3 regions of the Blautia sp. AF26-2 genome follow, and region 2 is predicted to be linked to each of the others. Evidence: a T-box and tRNA genes for the amino acid it is inferred to sense, from the RefSeq annotation. Region 2 holds a T-box; the other regions hold tRNA genes.

Region 1 (5,952 bases), on a different contig from region 2:
CAGTACCAGACGTACTTTTTTTATCTCGGTGCCGTAAATCTCCACAAACATTCCTTTGGTGTATTCAATTTTGTTTTTAAACAGCATATGCTCTCTCTTTTCTTATCGGTTGTTGATTGCAGTTACCAGCGCGTCGATGGAAGCACGGATGATATCCGGATCTACGCCTGCGCCCCAGGAAAGGATTCCGTCCGGCTTTTTGATGCCGACGTAGGCAATTGCCTGTGCACTTGAGCTCTGCTCCAGCGCGTGCTCCGTATAGCTGACCAGATCATACTGCAGATTGTACTGCTGTTTCAGCGCGTTGCTGACAGCATTCAGACGGCCGTTTCCTTCTGCATATGCAGTTGCATACTCACCGCCCTCGTAATTGGAGGTAACCTGTGCTTCAATTCTGCCCTCATCGAGCTGTTTAAAGTGAACGCCGTTGATGTTGTACGGTGTCGTTACGTTCTCGAAGGTATCTTTAAAGAGTTCAAAGATCTCATCCGGACGCAGCTCTTTATGCAGATGATCGGAAACGGATTTTGCGGTATAGCTCATAGCCTCGCGCATCTTCGCCGGCAGATTCAGGCCGTATTTCGTCTCCAGAATATAGCCGACACCGCCCTTTCCAGACTGGCTGTTGATGCGGATGACGTCTGCATCGTAGTTTCTTCCGATATCGGTCGGATCGATCGGCAGATACGGAACGGTCCAGGTATCCGGTGCTTTCTCCTCGATCCAGTGCATGCCTTTTGCGATCGCATCCTGATGGGAACCGGAGAAGGCTGCAAATACGAGAGATCCGCAGTACGGGCTTCTCGGGTTGATGCTCATACCGGTGAAGGATTCAAATGCATGGCAGAGTTTCGGCATATCGGAGAAGTCAAGCTCCGGATCGACGCCCTGCATGTACATGTTCATGCCGACCGTGATAATATCCACGTTTCCGGTTCTCTCGCCGTTTCCGAACAGCGTTCCCTCGATACGGTCTGCTCCGGCAAGGATACCCATCTCTGCATCGGAAACGCCGCAGCCGCGGTCATTGTGCGGATGAAGGGAAAGAACGACATTATCGCGGTATTTCAGGTTTTTGCTCATGTATTCCACCTGGCTTGCATAAACGTGCGGCATGGAAAGCTCCACGGTGCTCGGCAGGTTGATGATGGCTTTGCGGTCTGCAGTCGGCTGCCATACGTCGAGAACGGCGTTGCACACCTCAAGCGCATATTCCGGCTCGGTTCCGGTAAAGCTCTCCGGGCTGTACTCGAAGCGGTATTTCTCGCCGGCCTCTTCTGTCAGCTCTTTTAAGAGCTTCGCTCCCTCAACGGCGATTTTCAGGATGTCTTCTTTCGACTTTTTGAAGACCTGCTGACGCTGTGCATAGGAAGTGGAATTGTAAACGTGAACGATAGCATTCTTGCAGCCCTTTAATGCCTTGAAGGTCTTGCGGATGATATGCTCTCTCGCCTGGGTCAAAACCTGAACGGTTACGTCTTCCGGGATCAGATCCTGCTCGATCAGGGTGCGGAGAAACTCATATTCGGTCTCGGATGCTGCCGGGAAGCCAACCTCGATCTCTTTGAAACCAACTTCCACAAGAAGTTTGAAGAACTCTACCTTCTGTTCCAGGCTCATCGGAATGACAAGCGCCTGGTTTCCGTCACGCAAGTCAACGCTGCACCATACCGGTGCTTTCTCGATGCTGTCTTTTTTTGCCCAGTCCATGCACGGAACCGGCGGCATATAGTACTGTTTCTGATACTTCTTTACATTCATCATGATTTTCTCCTCTCAGAAAGTGAAATATAATTTATTCTGCCGACATAAATTCGGGATGAAAGCATAAAAAAATCTCTCATCTTCTGTGTCGGCTTCTGACACAAGAGACGAAAGACTTGCTATCTTACGCGGTACCACTCCTGTTTTACAGAGATTTTCTCTGTACACTCTGCGGATACGGATGAAACATCTGCATATCCTGCCCCTCTAACGGTGGGTTTCCGTCTGCACCTACTCTTTTTATTCTAAATTTGGGAGCAGCGGCTCTGAGGTCAGTTCCACGGAATTCGTCTGCTGTTTCGCATCACCCAACAGCTTTCTGGATTCGGAAGCTCCATGTAGTATTCCTCTTCTTTGCCTTTTTCCTAACTTGGCTCTTATGTTACCATTTTTCTCCATCTCTGTCAAGCGCAAAACGCAGGATTCCGTAAAAATACACCCGCCGGAAAGGAGGCTCCGGCGGGTGCTCTAATACATGATTTCGTTGTTTTATTTGTTGTACTCTTCCAGGTATTTCTGGTAATCCTCTACCTGTTTTCCGTGGATTTCCTTGAGTTCATCCAGTGTAGTCGGAACAGCCAGTCCTAAGTTGTCCAGCCAGTCTTTCCAGATCCACAGAGTCTCACATGCCGGCTCTGCAACGTCGCCCGGGATACGGTAAATTCCGTTGTCTCCGGATGCATAGAACATAACGCCAGGATCTACGCTGTTGTAGTAGTCAACCATGTTGGTGTATTTCTTCATATACGGAGAAACATCCACCAGAAGGCCTGCGTCTACCCATTTCGTATAGTCAGCTTCCATGTTCCACCACCAGATGATGTCCGGTCGCTGTGTCTCATCGCCCATCAGAAGGGAAATTTTGGATGTTGCATCCGACCAGCCCGGCAGTGCAATGATATCGATATCCAGGTTGCAGCGGTCCTCCATCCATTTCTGCATTTCGCTCTCTCCTTTCCTTCCGGCGATATAATGCATTATTTTGCACCATTATTTTTTAATGTGTGATATTAACAAGGTTTTTATTCTTGCGTTTTTGTTCAGTTTAGTTTTCCTTAAATGCACCATTTTGCATTACTAATTAGTGTTTTTCTACATGGCATTTATGCACGAATTTGAATCATTGCAAAAAGGGAGCCGGAAACGCCCCGGCAGACGGTTTTTCTTCTCGTCCGCCGGGGCGTCCCTGGCTTTCTTTCTTTGTTCACTTTTTCCTGTTTTTTCTATTTCTTTCTATCCCTGACGCTTGCACGAGGAACGGCGCACCACAACCTCCCCCGAAACGAGAATCCGCTCTTTCGGCGCTTCCGGGTGCTCCTCCCGCCATAAAAATTCATGCACCATACGGCGGCCAAGCCACTTCGTATCGACATGAACGGTTGAGAAGAACGGATACAGCATCCGGTCCTCATCATCATCAAATCCGGTCAGTGCCACATCCTCCGGCACGCGCACGCCGATTTTCCGGAAGGATTCTGTCAGTCTTTTGGCGATCATATCGTTGCCGCAGACAATCGCTTCCGGCAGTGTATCGTAGCTCGCCACAATCTTGTCAAAATTTTCCGGGTAATAAAAATGATCGCTCTCCATATTGGGGCGCACAAGCTCCTCCTCGAGCGGAATGCCCGCCTGTTCCATCGCTGCAAGGAAACCGACATACCGGTCATGCATCGACTCATACGTGCTGCTGTGCTCACTTAGGAAACCGATCCGCGTCATGCCCTGCCCGATCAGATGGGACGTCAGAAGACTCACCGGCTGCACACCGTCCACACGCACGATATCGCCCATCGGCCGCTGTTCGATACCGCAGTAATGGTCGAGCTGAAAAATGCGGTATCCCAGATTTACCAGTTTCTGCATATATTCCGGCGGCAGCATTTTAATGCAGAAGATCGCATCGATATTTTCATTCAGGCCGAGCGGCAGAATGCCGTTCTCCTCCTCCCGCTCCGTCACGACCGCAACGCGCGTCTGACAGTTATTGAGGCTCGCCTCCTCGGAGATGCCGCTCACGACACGGTCCCAATAAACAGCGGCATCCCGCGTACGCAGAACCATAATATTGTAATGCTTCTCCTGCGGTGCCCGAACTTCTTCCACATATACATTTTCGCCCAGATAGCCATTTCTTTTCGCCATCCGAAGAACTCTCTCCCGCGTCACCGGAGCTACCTTCGGATCATCCTTTAATGCCATGGCAACCGTATTCCGGGACAATCCCAGCTCCTTTGCCATACTCTGTATCGTTACTTTCCCCATAACTTCCTCCCTGTTTTTTCTGCGCAATTCATTTTTCTTCCGCACACGTCTTTGTCCGTAAGAAAAAAAGTGCCGTAAAACGACACTCTTACCGATCGGGGCAACAGGATTTGAACCTGCGACCTCACGGCCCCCAGCCGTGCGCGCTACCAAGCTACGCCATACCCCGTAATCATGTTTTCATTATACCAGCGAACTTCTGAAAAATCAATGTTATTTTTCCCTCTCCCGTTTCATTACATTCATTTCTTTATTTCGTGTCATATTCTCTTTTATTTTACTATATTGTCACTTTTTCTTTCTGAATATGTAATTTTTCGACGTTTTCCACGTATCATAAGTGAAAGGGGAAAATCGTATGCCATACAAACTTTCACCTCTGGCATGCCCGTCTGCAAAGACTATGTAAAAACTGAATAAAAGGAGACATCGTAATGGAAACTGAAATTTACTTTCTACTACACTCTTTAGGAATTGGTGCAAAATACCGCGGATTTCGCTATCTCGCCTATGGTATCGCTTTATGCATGGAAGACGAAGATTATCTCCTTCGGGTCAGCAAAACGCTGTACCCAAAGATCGCGCAAACGTTTCAGGTATCGTCCTCCTGCGTCGAACGAGACATCCGCACCGCTATTTCCGTCTGCTGGACCCGCGGAAACCGTGATCTGCTCTTTTCGCTTTCTGTGCATCCGGTTCTGACAAAACCGACCAATTCCGAATTTTTTGATATTTTAAGTTCTTATATCAAATACTACCGTGCTTTTCCTGCCTGTCGTCAGGAGGCATAAAAAAAACGAATACAGAAAAGATAACACTTCCGCGCCCTATCATATTGGGGGATATGCATGGCGCGGAAGTGTTTTTTCTATGATAAAACGATAGAACGAAAAAAGGAGACTGCCCGCAAAGGCAGCCTCCCGATATGGATCATTTGACAGCAAACCGATTAGTTGTTGATCAGTTTGTCCTCGTTGCTCCAGCTGTACAGTTTTCTGACTTCTTCTCCGACTTTCTCTGACGGATGCTCTGCAGCTTTTCTTCTCATTGCACGGAAGTGAGCCTGTCCGCCTGCTGGGGACATATCCAGAAGGAAGTCTTTTGCGAAAGTACCATCCTGGATATCGGAAAGGATCTTCTTCATGGTCTTCTTGGTTTCTTCTGTGATGATCTTCGGTCCGGTGATGTAATCGCCGTACTCGGCTGTGTTGGAGATGGAGTATCTCATTCCGGAGAATCCCGACTGATAGATCAGGTCTACGATCAGTTTCATCTCATGGATGCACTCGAAGTATGCGTTTCTTGGGTCGTATCCAGCCTCGCACAGAGTCTCAAATCCAGCCTGCATCAGGGCGCATACACCGCCGCAGAGAACTGCCTGCTCACCGAACAGGTCTGTTTCGGTCTCAGTTCTGAAGGTTGTCTCCAGAAGACCAGCTCTTGCTCCGCCGATTCCAAGGCCGTAAGCCAGTGCTCTGTCCAGAGCTTTTCCGGTGTAATCCTGCTCAACAGCAACCAGGCAAGGAGTTCCTTTGCCAGCCTGATACTCGCTTCTTACTGTGTGGCCAGGTGCTTTCGGAGCGATCATAGCTACATCTACGTTCTTCGGAGGTACGATCTGTCCGAAGTGGATAGCGAAACCATGAGCGAACATCAGCATGTTGCCCTCTTCCAGGTTTGGCTCGATATCTTTTTTGTACATTGCAGCCTGTTTCTCATCGTTGATCAGGATCATGATGATATCAGCCTGTTTTGCAGCCTCAGCAGCGGTGTATACTTTGAATCCCTGTGCCTCTGCTTTTGCCCAGGATTTGCTGCCTTCATAAAGTCCAATAATAACATCACAGCCGGAATCTTTCAGGTTCAGTGCATGAGCATGTCCCTGGCTTCCGTAGCCGATAATTGCGATTTTTTTGCCTTCCAGTA
Region 2 (5,952 bases):
ACGGAATGTTTTGGGGAGAGAGAAAGAAAAAACGATACATCTGGAGGAAGTTATTATTATGAAAAACGCAAAGAAACTGATTCCCGGAGCGGCGATTGCGCTGGTGATTGCCGCTGCGGCGAAATTCCTGGAAAGCCTGGAGGAGAGCGCCGGACTGCACTTTATCGGGGCATCGGTCATCGCCATGTTTATCGGTATGATTGTGAATGCCTTTTACAAGCCGAACAGCGTGACAGCGCCGGGAATTAAATTTACATCGAAGAAGATCCTGAAATTTGCGATTATTCTGCTCGGTGCGAGCCTGAATATCCGCACGGTGCTGACGGTCGGAAGATTTTCCCTGACGGTTATGGTATTTACCCTGGCAACGTGCTTCGGCCTTGGCGCGCTGATCGGAAAAGCACTTGGACTGAACTGGAAGACGAGCAGCCTCATCAACGCCGGCACGGGTATCTGCGGCGGTTCCGCGATCGCGGCAATCGCGCCGGTCATCGAGGCAACCGATATGGACATTGCCTATGGCCTCTCCGCAACGTTTTTATTTGATACGGTCATGATTGTCGTATTCCCGATCCTCGGTCACTGGATGGGCCTTTCAGATGCCGCGTTTGGCCTCTGGGCCGGAACTGCGGTCAACGATACCTCAAGCGTCGTTGCCACCGGTTACGCATTCAGCGAGGCTGCCGGTGATTTCGCAACCATGGTAAAACTGACACGGACCCTCGCCATCATTCCGGCTGTTCTGGCATTCGCCGCCATCAACGTACATCTGAAACGGAAGGCGCAGGCAGCAGAAGGAACCGCCGTAAAGGTAAGCATCAAATCCATTTTTCCATGGTTTATCTTAGGTTTTCTCGCCATGTCAGCACTGACCTCCTTAGGTCTTATCCCGGCAGGCACAGCAGCCGCATTAAAAACCATCAGCAAATTTCTGATGGTGGCCGCCCTTGCGGCCATCGGCCTGAACACCGATTTCAAATCCCTCTGCCGCTCCGGCGCAAAGCCGATGCTGCACGGATTCATCATTTCGCTGCTGGTAGTCCTGGTAGCGATTGCAGTCGAATTTGCGATCGGCATTGCGCCGCATGGGGTACTGTAAAGAAACAGAGAATTAAAAATCCAGGCATCCGTATAGGATGCCTGGATTTTTTAAATCAAAACGGGTTTGTCGTTTCCTTCAAAAACGTTTTCAAAACCTGTAGCACCCCGTTCTCCCAGTACGGCGGGCAGGTGTGTTTTGCTGAGGCGATGACTTCCGCTCGGGCGTTGGAGACGGCGTAGCTTTCGCCAGCGTTCTGAAGCATCTCGATGTCGTTCAGGTTGTCGCCGAAGCAGCAGACTTCGTCTGGGGTAAGGCCAAAGTAGTTCATCAGAAATGAGAGACCGGTCCATTTGCTGACGCCGCGGGCGTTGCAGTCCAACCATTCCTTACCGGCGACAGCGAGTTTTGCCTGATGATTCCACGCCGGGATGAAATTTGGGGAGCAAAGCTCTTCACAGGAGGTTGGATGGTAGATTGTGAATTTGATAATGTCCTCGTTTTCTACCTTCGATAGATCCGGTACTTCGCGGACATCGAAGCCGTAGGAGTCGCGGAGCCAGTGAAACATGCGGCTTCCGGCATCTTCGGCGAGGCAGTAGTCCGGGGTGGCGGCAAAGCAGTCGCAGGACGGAAGTTCGTCGTGTACCATGCGGCACATGGATTTCCAGAGTGCCGTTTCCATCGGATATGTTTTCAGAATCTTTTCCGGTGTGCGCACGACAGTTCCGCCATCGGAGATGTAGAGCAGGCGGTCCTTGATCGGAGCGAAAAGCTTCTGTTCACTGGAAAACTGGCGGCCGGAACAGACAACAAAATGGATGCCCTGGTCGACAAGCCTGGAAACAACAGTCATATATTCCGGGTCGATCAGAAGTGTGCCGTCTTTGACGAGCGTTCCATCGACATCGGTTGCAATCAACTTTATCATAATAGAAAATCTCCTTATCTTGTCACAGAAAAAATTCAAACTATAGCAAGACCAGAAAATAACGCAAAAAAGACAGTGCTGCAGGGCGCGAATTACAAGGAACGGATTTGAAGGCGTACCGGGGTACGACGAAAATCCGTGACGCAGTAATTCACGTTCTGCAGTGCTGAATTTTTTGCATTATTTTCTGGGATTGCTATAAACATGATTATAGCGTGAATTGCTTCGGGGTGCAAGCCGGAACCGGAGGAACGCAAAACTCCACGTTGACGAAATGCGGAAATAAGGCGTAAAATAAAGAAAAATATATATCCACAGGGGGATTTTTATTATGGCATTTATTCAGGTAAGCTTCATGTCAAAAACTTTAATGCGCACCGTACCGCTGCAGGTTATTCTGCCGGTCGACAAATTTACCTTTGGGCAGCCGGAGCGCGAGGAAAAACCGTTTAAAACGCTGTATTTGCTGCATGGCATTTTTGGGAATGAGACAGACTGGGTTCATGGAACCAGAATCCAAAGATGGGCAGAGGAGAAAAACCTTGCCGTTGTCATGCCGGCCGGCGAGAATGCGTTTTATGTGGATCAGCCGTCCATCGGTGCCATGCACGGACAGTTTATCGGAGAAGAACTGGTTGAGATTACAAGAAAAATGTTTCCGCTGTCCAGAAAAAGAGAAGACACCTTTATCGGAGGCCTTTCCATGGGTGGTTTTGGCGCACTCAGAAATGGCCTGAAATATCACGATACCTTCGGGGCTGTGATCTGCCTGTCCGGTGCACTTCATGTGCTGGAAAATCCGGAAGAGAGCAGAGCGGACAGCTTTGCACATGAAGAAGGTTATTTCGGAAATCTGGTCGAAGCAGCAAAGAGTGACAAAAACCCGGCTGTTCTTATCGAGCAGTTAAAGGAAGCACGGAAAAAAGATCCGTCTGTCAATGTGCCGACCGTATTCCAGGCGTGCGGAACAGAGGACGGACTTCTGGAAGTAAACCGTCTCTACCATAAACGGATGGAAGAGAGCGGCATGGACATTGTCTACTATGAGAGCAAGGGTGGCCATGAATGGGATTTCTGGGATGAGTGGATCAAAAAGGCACTGGACTGGCTGCCACTTGAGGAAAAGACGGAAGGTCTGAACAGCGGAAACGTAAATGTTTAAAGGAAAAAGGGAGACAGGCAATGCCAGAGACGAGAAATGACGAATTGTACCGTGCGTTAAAACACAACGGTTACCCGGACGACTTCTGCCGGGAAATTGCATACCGCCAGATGAACACCGATTTTACCGCCACGCGGATGCTCGGCTATCTCTACCGCGTCACAAGCCCGCGCGCCGAGGACGTTGTCGATGAGATGCTGGCTATTTTGAGTGACCGCAAAGCATGGATTGAGAAAAAACAGTCCGAGGAAGCCCAGGCGGCAATCAGCAGAATGTATCGGGAAGGCCTGTAACCTGTGCGGGCGTTTATGCAGAAAAAGCGGAAGGAACGGGCTTGCATTCTTTTCCGGTTTCTGCTACAATCAGTGCAGTGAAAAAGCGACGAAAAGAAACAGTAGCGACAGAGCGCATTCAGAGAGAAAGCGGCAGGTGAAAGCTTTTTGCAGAATCTATCGTGAACCGGTCTTGGAGCTGTGCACCGAAGAGAAGAAAATCCATCAGGGAAACTTTATTTCGTAGGCTGCACCGGGATCTCCCGTTACAGAGAAGGTACAGAGAGCAGAGATCACACGTATTACAAAATACAAAAATCGTGGGGTACAAATGCTTTGTGTCAGAGTGCAGGAGTTTTCCTGAATTTAGGTGGTACCGCGGATAAAAAAATTCGCCCTAAACTGCAGCTTGCGGTTTAGGGCTTTTTTCTGTTTGAAAACGAAGCATCTAACTCGTTACTTCAGTGATGAGTTAGATGCGTAAAATGTTGTATAAAAGCTTAAAATCGGACAGGCTGGAATGTTCTCGCGTCTGGAAGATTTCAGATGTTGAAAACCCAAAGAATAAGGAGGAAATCAGAAAATGAAACTTGAAAAATTAGTAGGAGAGCGCTTCAAAGAAAGACCTGCTGACTGTGTCATCGACAGCCATGCTATTATGGTAAAAGGCGGATACATCAAATATATGGCAAACGGAATCTATTCTTCCTATCTGCCGCTGCGCCGCATTGTGCGCAAAATCGAGCAGATCCTGCGAGAGGAGATGGACAAAATCGACGGCCAGGAAGTGCAGTTCCCGGTTGTCATGCCGGCTTCTCTGTGGGATGAGTCCGGCCGTTACGATAGCATCGGCGATGAACTGCTGCGTTTCACCGACCGCAACAATGCCAAAATGGTACTCGGCATGACCCACGAGGAGGCAGCCGTACATCTCGTTCGCGAGTATGCACAGAGCTACACCAAATATCCGTTTATGATCTATCAGATCCAGACAAAATTCCGTGATGAGGCCCGTCCGAGAGCCGGACTGATCCGTGTGCGTGAGTTTACGATGAAGGATGCTTACTCCTTCCATACCAGCCAGGAAGATCTGGAGCAGTATTACGAGAAATGCCACGCAGCATACGAGCGCATCTTCGAGCGTGTCGGCGTGCCGGAGGTGGTATCTGTCAAATCCGATTCCGGTATGATGGGCGGAAACATCTCCCACGAGTTCATGCTTCTGACTCCGGTCGGAGAGGATTCCATCGTTCTGTGTGATTCCTGCGATTACAGAGCCAACATGGAGGCAGCTGAGAACATTTCCGATATCGCAAGAGACGCAGAATCCGCTGCACTCGAAAAGGTTTATACACCGAACGTCCACACCATTGAAGACGTCTGCAATTTCTTCGGAGACGAGACAAAGAACTCCTGCAAAGCCGTTGTTTATCAGCAGAATGTTGATGATAAATACGTTGTCCTTTTCATCCGCGGTGATCTCGAAGTCAACGAGACGAAGCTGGTCAACTTCCTCGGCGAGCAGGTTCACGCAGCCGTGATCACCGAAGAATGCGGACTGAACGCAGGCTATATCGGACCTGTGGACCTGAAGGTGAACGGAGATGCCGTTGTTCTCTATGATAAATCCCTCGAGGGAAGAAACAACCTTTCCTGCGGAGCCAACGAGGCAGAGCATCATTACAAAGGACTCGACATGGAGCGCGACGTTCCGAATGCCGAGTATCACGATTTTGCAAAAATCCAGGAGGGCGGCATCTGCCCGAAATGCGGCAAAAAGACCGTAAAGATCTCCAGAGGTATCGAGGTCGGAAACATTTTCCAGCTTGGAACCAAATATACAAAATCCATGAATATGACCTATGTCGATGCAAACGGCGAGAGCAAGACCCCGATCATGGGATGCTACGGTATCGGTGTCGGCCGTCTGGCAGCATCGGTCTGCGAGGCACATCACGATGAGTACGGCCCGATCTGGCCGAAAGCTATCGCTCCGTGGCAGGTACACCTCTGTGCGGTCCGCGTCGATGACGAGGAAGTAAGAGCATACGCGGACAAGCTGTACGAGGATCTGCAGAACGCAGGCATCGAAGTGATCTACGACGACAGAAGCGTCAGAGCCGGCGTAATGTTTGCCGATGCCGACCTGCTCGGTATTCCGCTTCGCATCATCGTAAGCCCGAAAAATATGAAACAGGGCGTTGTCGAGGTTGCATCCCGCGATAAGACTCTGAAAACACAGATTCCGCTGGAAAATGTGATGGAAGAGATTAAACAGTATCTGTAATGATTCAGAACCATGCGAAAGGGAAGAAAAATCGCGATGGGGTTCGGAAGAAGTTCGACAGGAGAAAACACGATATGGAACTCTGGGATATCTATGATGAAAACAAACAGCCGACCGGCCGCACGATGAAGCGGAATGACTGGCATATGAAGCCGGACGAGTTTCACCTGACGGTGCTCGGCGTAATCGCAAGACCGGACGGAACCTTCCTTATCACAAAACGTGTCATGACGAAAGCCTGGGCACCGGGCTGGTGGGAGG
Region 3 (5,952 bases), on a different contig from region 2:
GCAAGGGTTCAAATCCCTTCTTCTCCGCTATGCAAAAAAGAGACAGCAAAAAGATTGAAAAATCGAAAAAGCTGTCTCTTTTTCTGTGAGAAATTATGAAATAGATGCAAAACAAAAGAAACAAAGACAGAAAAAGCATCGCCAGTTCACGAAAAGGGACCGATGCACAACAAAGCAAAATAAAAAGGAGAGACAATACATGGCGCAGTTACCACAGGAATTTCTGACCCGCATGCAGGACATGCTGGGCGATGAATTTGATGCATTTTTAACTTCCTACGACGCACCCCGCACAGCCGGGCTGCGTGTGAATACAAAAAAATGCCGGACCGAAGATTTCCCGCCGCTTGTTCCGGGAACGTGGAAGAAAATTCCGTGGATTCCAAACGGCTATTTCGTGCCGGACGGCATGCGCATGGGCCAGTCTCCGCTGTATGCGGCAGGCGTCTTCTATCTGCAGGAGCCAAGCGCCATGACCCCGGCGTCCCGCCTCCCGATCGAACCGGGTGAACGTGTGCTCGATCTCTGCGCCGCACCGGGCGGCAAGGCAACCGAGCTGAATGCGCGCCTGAAAGGAACCGGCCTTCTCGTCGCCAATGACATCAGCAACGCCCGCGCCAAAGCACTGCTGCGCAATCTGGAGCTGTTCGGAAGTGAAAACGTGCTTGTCACCAATGAGACACCGGCAGGCCTTGCAGACGTCTTCCCGGGCTTCTTCGATAAAATCCTCGTGGATGCACCGTGCTCCGGCGAGGGCATGTTCCGGAAAGATGAGGCAGTCATCGGCACCTGGACCCCGGAGCGGCCGGATTTCTTTGCGGATCTGCAGCGCGAGATCACCTCGAATGCTGTCAAAATGCTGCGTCCGGGCGGCCTCATGATGTATTCGACGTGTACCTTCGCCCCGCAGGAGGACGAGGGAACCGTTTCTTTCCTTCTGGAAAACTTCCCGGAAATGGAACTGATCGAGATGGAAGGCTACGAAGGTTTTTCAAAAGGCAATCCAGTCTGGGGAAACGGCGATCCGGAGATCGAAAAGACCGTGCGCATCTGGCCGCATAAAATGAACGGCGAGGGCCATTACCTTGCCCTGTTCCGCAAAAAAGGCGAAGCCATTCCTTATGAGACAGAAGAAAAACCGATCGAAAAGAAAAACAAAAAACAGAAAAACCGGAAAAAAGACCGCGGAACGGAAGCACCGGGTCCGTCGAAAGCAGAAAAACAGATCCTTTCCGATTTCCTGTCCCGGATGACAGCACCGATCCCGGTGGAGGAACTGGAAGTCCGCGCCGGAAAAGTATACCATTCCCCGTCCCTGCCGGATGGCGTGCGGAATCTTCATTTCCTGCGGAACGGTCTGTATCTCGGTGAACTGAAAAAAGACCGTTTCGAGCCGTCACAGCCGTTTGCCGTGACACTCTCCGCGGACAAGTTCAAAGATTACATGAATTTAAAGGCAGATGACGAGCGTACCGAAAAATATCTCCACGGTGAGACAATTTCCGTAGAGCCGGGAGAGACCGCATCGCCGTCGGGCTGGAAGCTGGTCTGCGTCGATGGATTCGGCCTTGGATGGGGCAAACTGGTCAATGGAACCTTGAAAAATAAGTACCCTGTTGGATGGAGAAAGTAGAAAAATCATGCCAGTTTTTGCAGGAAAAACGTCGAAATATTACAAAGTTATTAACAGAAATTAAAAAAGACTTTCATTTCAGACATACTTGTGTTATAATGGCAAAGTACGGCGGGAAAAAAGGCCCATTTTCCGCAGTAACTTGGAGTGACAATCAGCAACAGAACGTAATAAGTATGAGGTGTACGACATGAAAAAAAAGAAATTATTCAGCCTGGTTTTGGCCACAGTGCTTACGGCAGCAACCGTTCTGCCATGCTATGGTGCCAGTACAAAGGAGAAAATTTCAAATGCTCAGGCAGAACAGGCTGCCGCACAGTCTCAGCTTGACAGCATACAGAGCAGGATTGACGAACTCAATTCCAAAAAGGGACAATCAGAAGAATATCTTTCCGAACTGAACCAGCAGCTGGACGATCTGCAGAACCGTCTGCAGGAGCTTCAGGATCAGTATGATGCGAAGCAGAACGAACTGGTACAGATTCAGGCAGATCTGGAAGATGCAAAAGCAAAAGAAGAAGAGCAGTACGAGGCGATGAAGCTCCGTATCCAGTATATGTATGAAAATTCTTCCGGAAACGGATACATGGCAATGCTCTTTTCTTCCAAAAGCATTTCAGAGCTGATCAGCCGGGCAGAATACATACAGAAAATTTCCGATTTCGACCGCGATCTTATGCAGGAGTATGAAGACACGGTAGACCAGGTAAAAGAAAAAGAAACACAGGTGCAGGAAGAGCAGGCAGCGATCGTAGAACTGCAGCAGCAGAGCAGCGATCAGCAGGAAGCAATCCAGGAGCTGTACGCAGCAGCTTATCAGGAACTCCGTACCTACTCCGCAGAGCTGGACGATGCAAAATCCAGCGAGAGTGCACTGGTAGATGAAATCAACAGCAAAGCAGATGCAATCAACGACCTGATCCGTCAGGCGAAAGAAGAGGAGATTGCAGCGCAGAAGAAAGCAGAAGAGGAAGCAGCCGCAGCAGCCGCCGCACAGCAGGCTGCCGCAGAAGCTGAGGCAGAGGCCGCCAGAAAACAGGCAGCCGAGGCCGCAAGAGTCGCAGCCGCAGAAGCAGCAAATGCCGCAGCGAAAGCAGATACCGATACAAGCAGCAGCTCCGGAAGCAGTTCTTCGGACAGCAGCGCATCCTCCACGACAACGGGGAGTCCATCCGCGTCAGATACTTCCAGCAGCTCCTCCAGCGGAACATACCTTGGAAGATTTAAACTGACAGGCTATTGCTCCTGTTCCATCTGTACCGGACAGTGGTCCGGCGGATCCACCGCGAGCGGAACCACACCGACCGCCGGCAGAACGATCGCCATGGGCGGTGTACCATTCGGAACGAAACTGATGATCAACGGCCAGGTTTACACGGTAGAAGACCGCGGAACCGCTTACGGCCACGTAGACATCTTCTGCAGCAGCCATTCCGAGGCGCTGAGCTTCGGCGTGCAGTATGCAGATGTATATCAGCTGAGCTGAGAAACAAAGATAAGAGATATGCCGGAACAGAACTTCCGGCATATCTCTTTTTTTGACTTTCTCAGAAACTGTCATTCTAAAAGAACACCAAAAAGGCCGCAAACCCGTGTGAAATGTACCTTTTGAAGCAATAATAAAAAAAATTAAAAAAATTTCAAAAAAGGTGTTGACATTCCTATAGACATCATATATAATAGCTATTGTTGACGGACGAGAGTTCAGAAAACAAATAAAATCGAAGCGTGGCTCAGTTTGGTAGAGCGCTGCGTTCGGGACGCAGAGGTCGTGGGTTCGAATCCCGTCGCTTCGACTGGAATGAAAATGCCGAAAGCCTTGACAATCAAGAGCTTCGGCATTTTTTCGTATGTCAGAAAGAGAACAGGAAACAGTACACGAGGAGGAAATTTTTGTGAAAGCATTATTTTTTGATATTGATGGAACGTTACTGAGTGAGATTACAAAAGAAATTCCGCAGAGCGCGCTCGATGCATTGAAAAAGACAGCGGAAAAAGGAAATCTTACGTTTATTAATACCGGCCGCACCTGGTCGGAGCTGCCCGAGGAGCTGAAAAAGCTTCCGTTTTCCGGATTTCTGTGCGGCTGCGGGACCTATCTGCGCCGGGACGGCGAAATCCTGATGCATCAGACGATTCCGAAAAAGCGCTGTGAGGAAATCCCGGTTATTTTAAAGGAGTGCAGGATCGGCATGATTCTGGAGGGAACGGATAATGTTTATTTTTCGTCGGAGGTATCCCGTTTTCGGGAGGTCGAGCAGACCCGTGCCTATTTCGCTGCTGTCGGAATCGGACTCGCGGAGACAGCGGAGACAAAAGGAATCATTTACGATAAATTTTGTATCGTAACCGATGCACAGTCTGATATAGAACGTATGTACCGTGAATTTGAGCAGGAGTTTGATATCATGGATCGCCGCGGCGGTGTATACGAAATCGTTCCGCACGGCTGCAGCAAAGGAACAGCTGTGGACTATGCGCTGAAACAGTTTCAGCTGGAGAAAGAAGATGCATACGTATTTGGCGACAGCAGCAACGACCTTACCATGTTCCGGTGCGGCGCACACACCATTGCGCTTGGAAAACATGATGAGATTCTGGATCCGTACACAGAGTACGTAACCGATACCGTCGAGCGGGACGGCGTGGCAAAGGCGATGGAGCATTACGGATTGATCTGACAGAAAAAAAGAAAGCGAAGGGGCGCATTTGAAAAGAAATTTTCAGGTGCGCCCCTTTGGTTGCAATTTTCTGAAAAAGGAAACAAGAAAAGCAGCGTCTGAAAAGGTATGTGCATTGCAAAGTAAAAAATTTCATGGTAATATAAAAATGAGTTTTTATGTATATTTGTAATGATACCAGGAGGTGAGCGTTCAGAAGTTCCATGGAAACAGAAAAAAATCAGATAAATAAAAAAAGCCTCAGATACCGTTTTACAGCAGGAACGATCGGAGTAAGTGTCTGGCAGCAGGAATGAATGCTCACTTGGCAAAGCCTATAAAAATTGAAAACATAAAGAGAATTTTGTATGAATATTGTGTGTAGTGGCTGCAACTTCTCAAATCCGTATACCTGTTTTTCACGTTTTGTAGGATATTATAACGTAAATGTAAAACTGGCAGGGACAGGTTCTCTGTATACAGATAAAAGCAGGATAATGAAGCATAAAACAGAGAGAGGATTTTTATAAAATGGAAAAGTATGAAGACAAAATATATTCTTTAGGTGAGGCTGTAACGGGACAGACACAGGCTATGTCACAGGCCGTACAGAAAACACTGGAAAATAATGGCGGGGTAGGTATAATGACAGGATCTTATGACCAAAACCTGTCTATTTTGTCTGTGAATAATCTGCTGTTGCATAGTACAGGATATACATTCGATACTTTCATGGAACAGACAAAAGGCTCATTGAGAAACTTCTTTTATGACGAGGAAGATAGACAGGAGCGAGACCATTTTTTGCAGCTTCACGGAACAGGGGAAGCACAGATCCTTACAGCAGACGGTACAGTGAAAAATGTACGGCTTTGTAAAGAGGATGCGACAGATGAGGCGGGCAGACAGATCTGGGTTATGTCCGTACAGGTCAACTGGGATCATGTAAATTTGACACTGCTCAATGAGGCTATCTGTTCCGGCTTCTGGTATTTTGACTGTGACGAAAACAGTGAGATTGTGAATGCAAACTGGAGTCATGAATTCCGAAAAATGCTTGGCTATCATGACACTCTGGACTTTCCGAATAAACTGGAATCCTGGTCAGATCTTCTGCATCCACAGGATAAAGAAAGAGTAATGGTGCAGCTTCAGGCGGCAATTAAGGATAAGACGAACCAGATAAAATACCAGGTAGAGTATCGTATGAGAATGAAGGATAATCAATACCAGTGGTTTCGGGCATCGGCAGAAGTAATACGCCGTCTGGATGGTTCTGCCAGCAGGATTGCCGGGATTTTTATTAATATTGATGCGGAAAAAAAAGAGGCCATGCAGGCACAAAAATCTGCTGCTTTCCACCGGGCTTTTACGAAAGCAGATTTGTGTGAGTATTATGTAAATCTGGAAGCGAATACTTTTGATACCTTTAAGGTTGAACCGTCCCTGATGACAGTCTTTGAACAGAGTCATACATGGGATGAACTGATCCGTCATTTTGTGGATTCCTATGTTGTGGAGACAGATAAGAAGGCGGTATCCTCTTTTTACGACCGTGGTTATATTGCAGAAAGGCTGAAGGGTCTGGAAACCGAATTGGCTTTAGAGTGCCGTATCACTCTGAATGGAGAAGAACGATGGGTCCGCAATGTGGTCATA

What was found. A T-box is a leader RNA that pairs with one kind of tRNA and senses whether it is charged. The one in region 2 lies ahead of DWY63_RS12970 (proline--tRNA ligase), so its partner is inferred to be a tRNA-Pro.
Region 1: it encodes a tRNA-Pro, which carries the amino acid that the T-box ahead of DWY63_RS12970 (proline--tRNA ligase) is inferred to sense. The anticodon was not compared.
Region 3: it encodes a tRNA-Pro, which carries the amino acid that the T-box ahead of DWY63_RS12970 (proline--tRNA ligase) is inferred to sense. The anticodon was not compared.

Annotation. Positions count from the first base shown of each region.
Region 1 is NZ_QTWD01000001.1:325,892-331,843, reverse strand. Features, by position in the region: gene DWY63_RS01700 (hypothetical protein) at 1-87, opposite strand, end outside; gene DWY63_RS01695 (2-isopropylmalate synthase) at 103-1,764, opposite strand; T-box leader at 1,865-2,128, opposite strand; gene DWY63_RS01690 (extracellular solute-binding protein) at 2,254-2,706, opposite strand; gene DWY63_RS01685 (LacI family DNA-binding transcriptional regulator) at 2,998-4,026, opposite strand; tRNA gene DWY63_RS01680 (tRNA-Pro) at 4,122-4,195, opposite strand; gene DWY63_RS01675 (sporulation initiation factor Spo0A C-terminal domain-containing protein) at 4,461-4,817, shown strand; gene ilvC (ketol-acid reductoisomerase) at 4,976-5,952, opposite strand, start outside.
Region 2 is NZ_QTWD01000009.1:131,947-137,898, forward strand. Features, by position in the region: gene DWY63_RS12950 (YeiH family protein) at 59-1,099, shown strand; gene DWY63_RS12955 (Cof-type HAD-IIB family hydrolase) at 1,155-1,970, opposite strand; gene DWY63_RS12960 (alpha/beta hydrolase) at 2,302-3,132, shown strand; gene DWY63_RS12965 (hypothetical protein) at 3,153-3,425, shown strand; T-box leader at 3,505-3,807, shown strand; gene DWY63_RS12970 (proline--tRNA ligase) at 3,988-5,691, shown strand; gene DWY63_RS12975 (NUDIX hydrolase) at 5,766-5,952, shown strand, end outside.
Region 3 is NZ_QTWD01000002.1:235,279-241,230, forward strand. Features, by position in the region: tRNA gene DWY63_RS03945 (tRNA-Ser) at 1-27, shown strand, start outside; gene DWY63_RS03950 (RsmF rRNA methyltransferase first C-terminal domain-containing protein) at 200-1,633, shown strand; gene DWY63_RS03955 (PcsB-like coiled-coil domain-containing protein) at 1,824-3,119, shown strand; tRNA gene DWY63_RS03960 (tRNA-Pro) at 3,356-3,429, shown strand; gene DWY63_RS03965 (Cof-type HAD-IIB family hydrolase) at 3,529-4,314, shown strand; gene DWY63_RS03970 (response regulator) at 4,825-5,952, shown strand, end outside.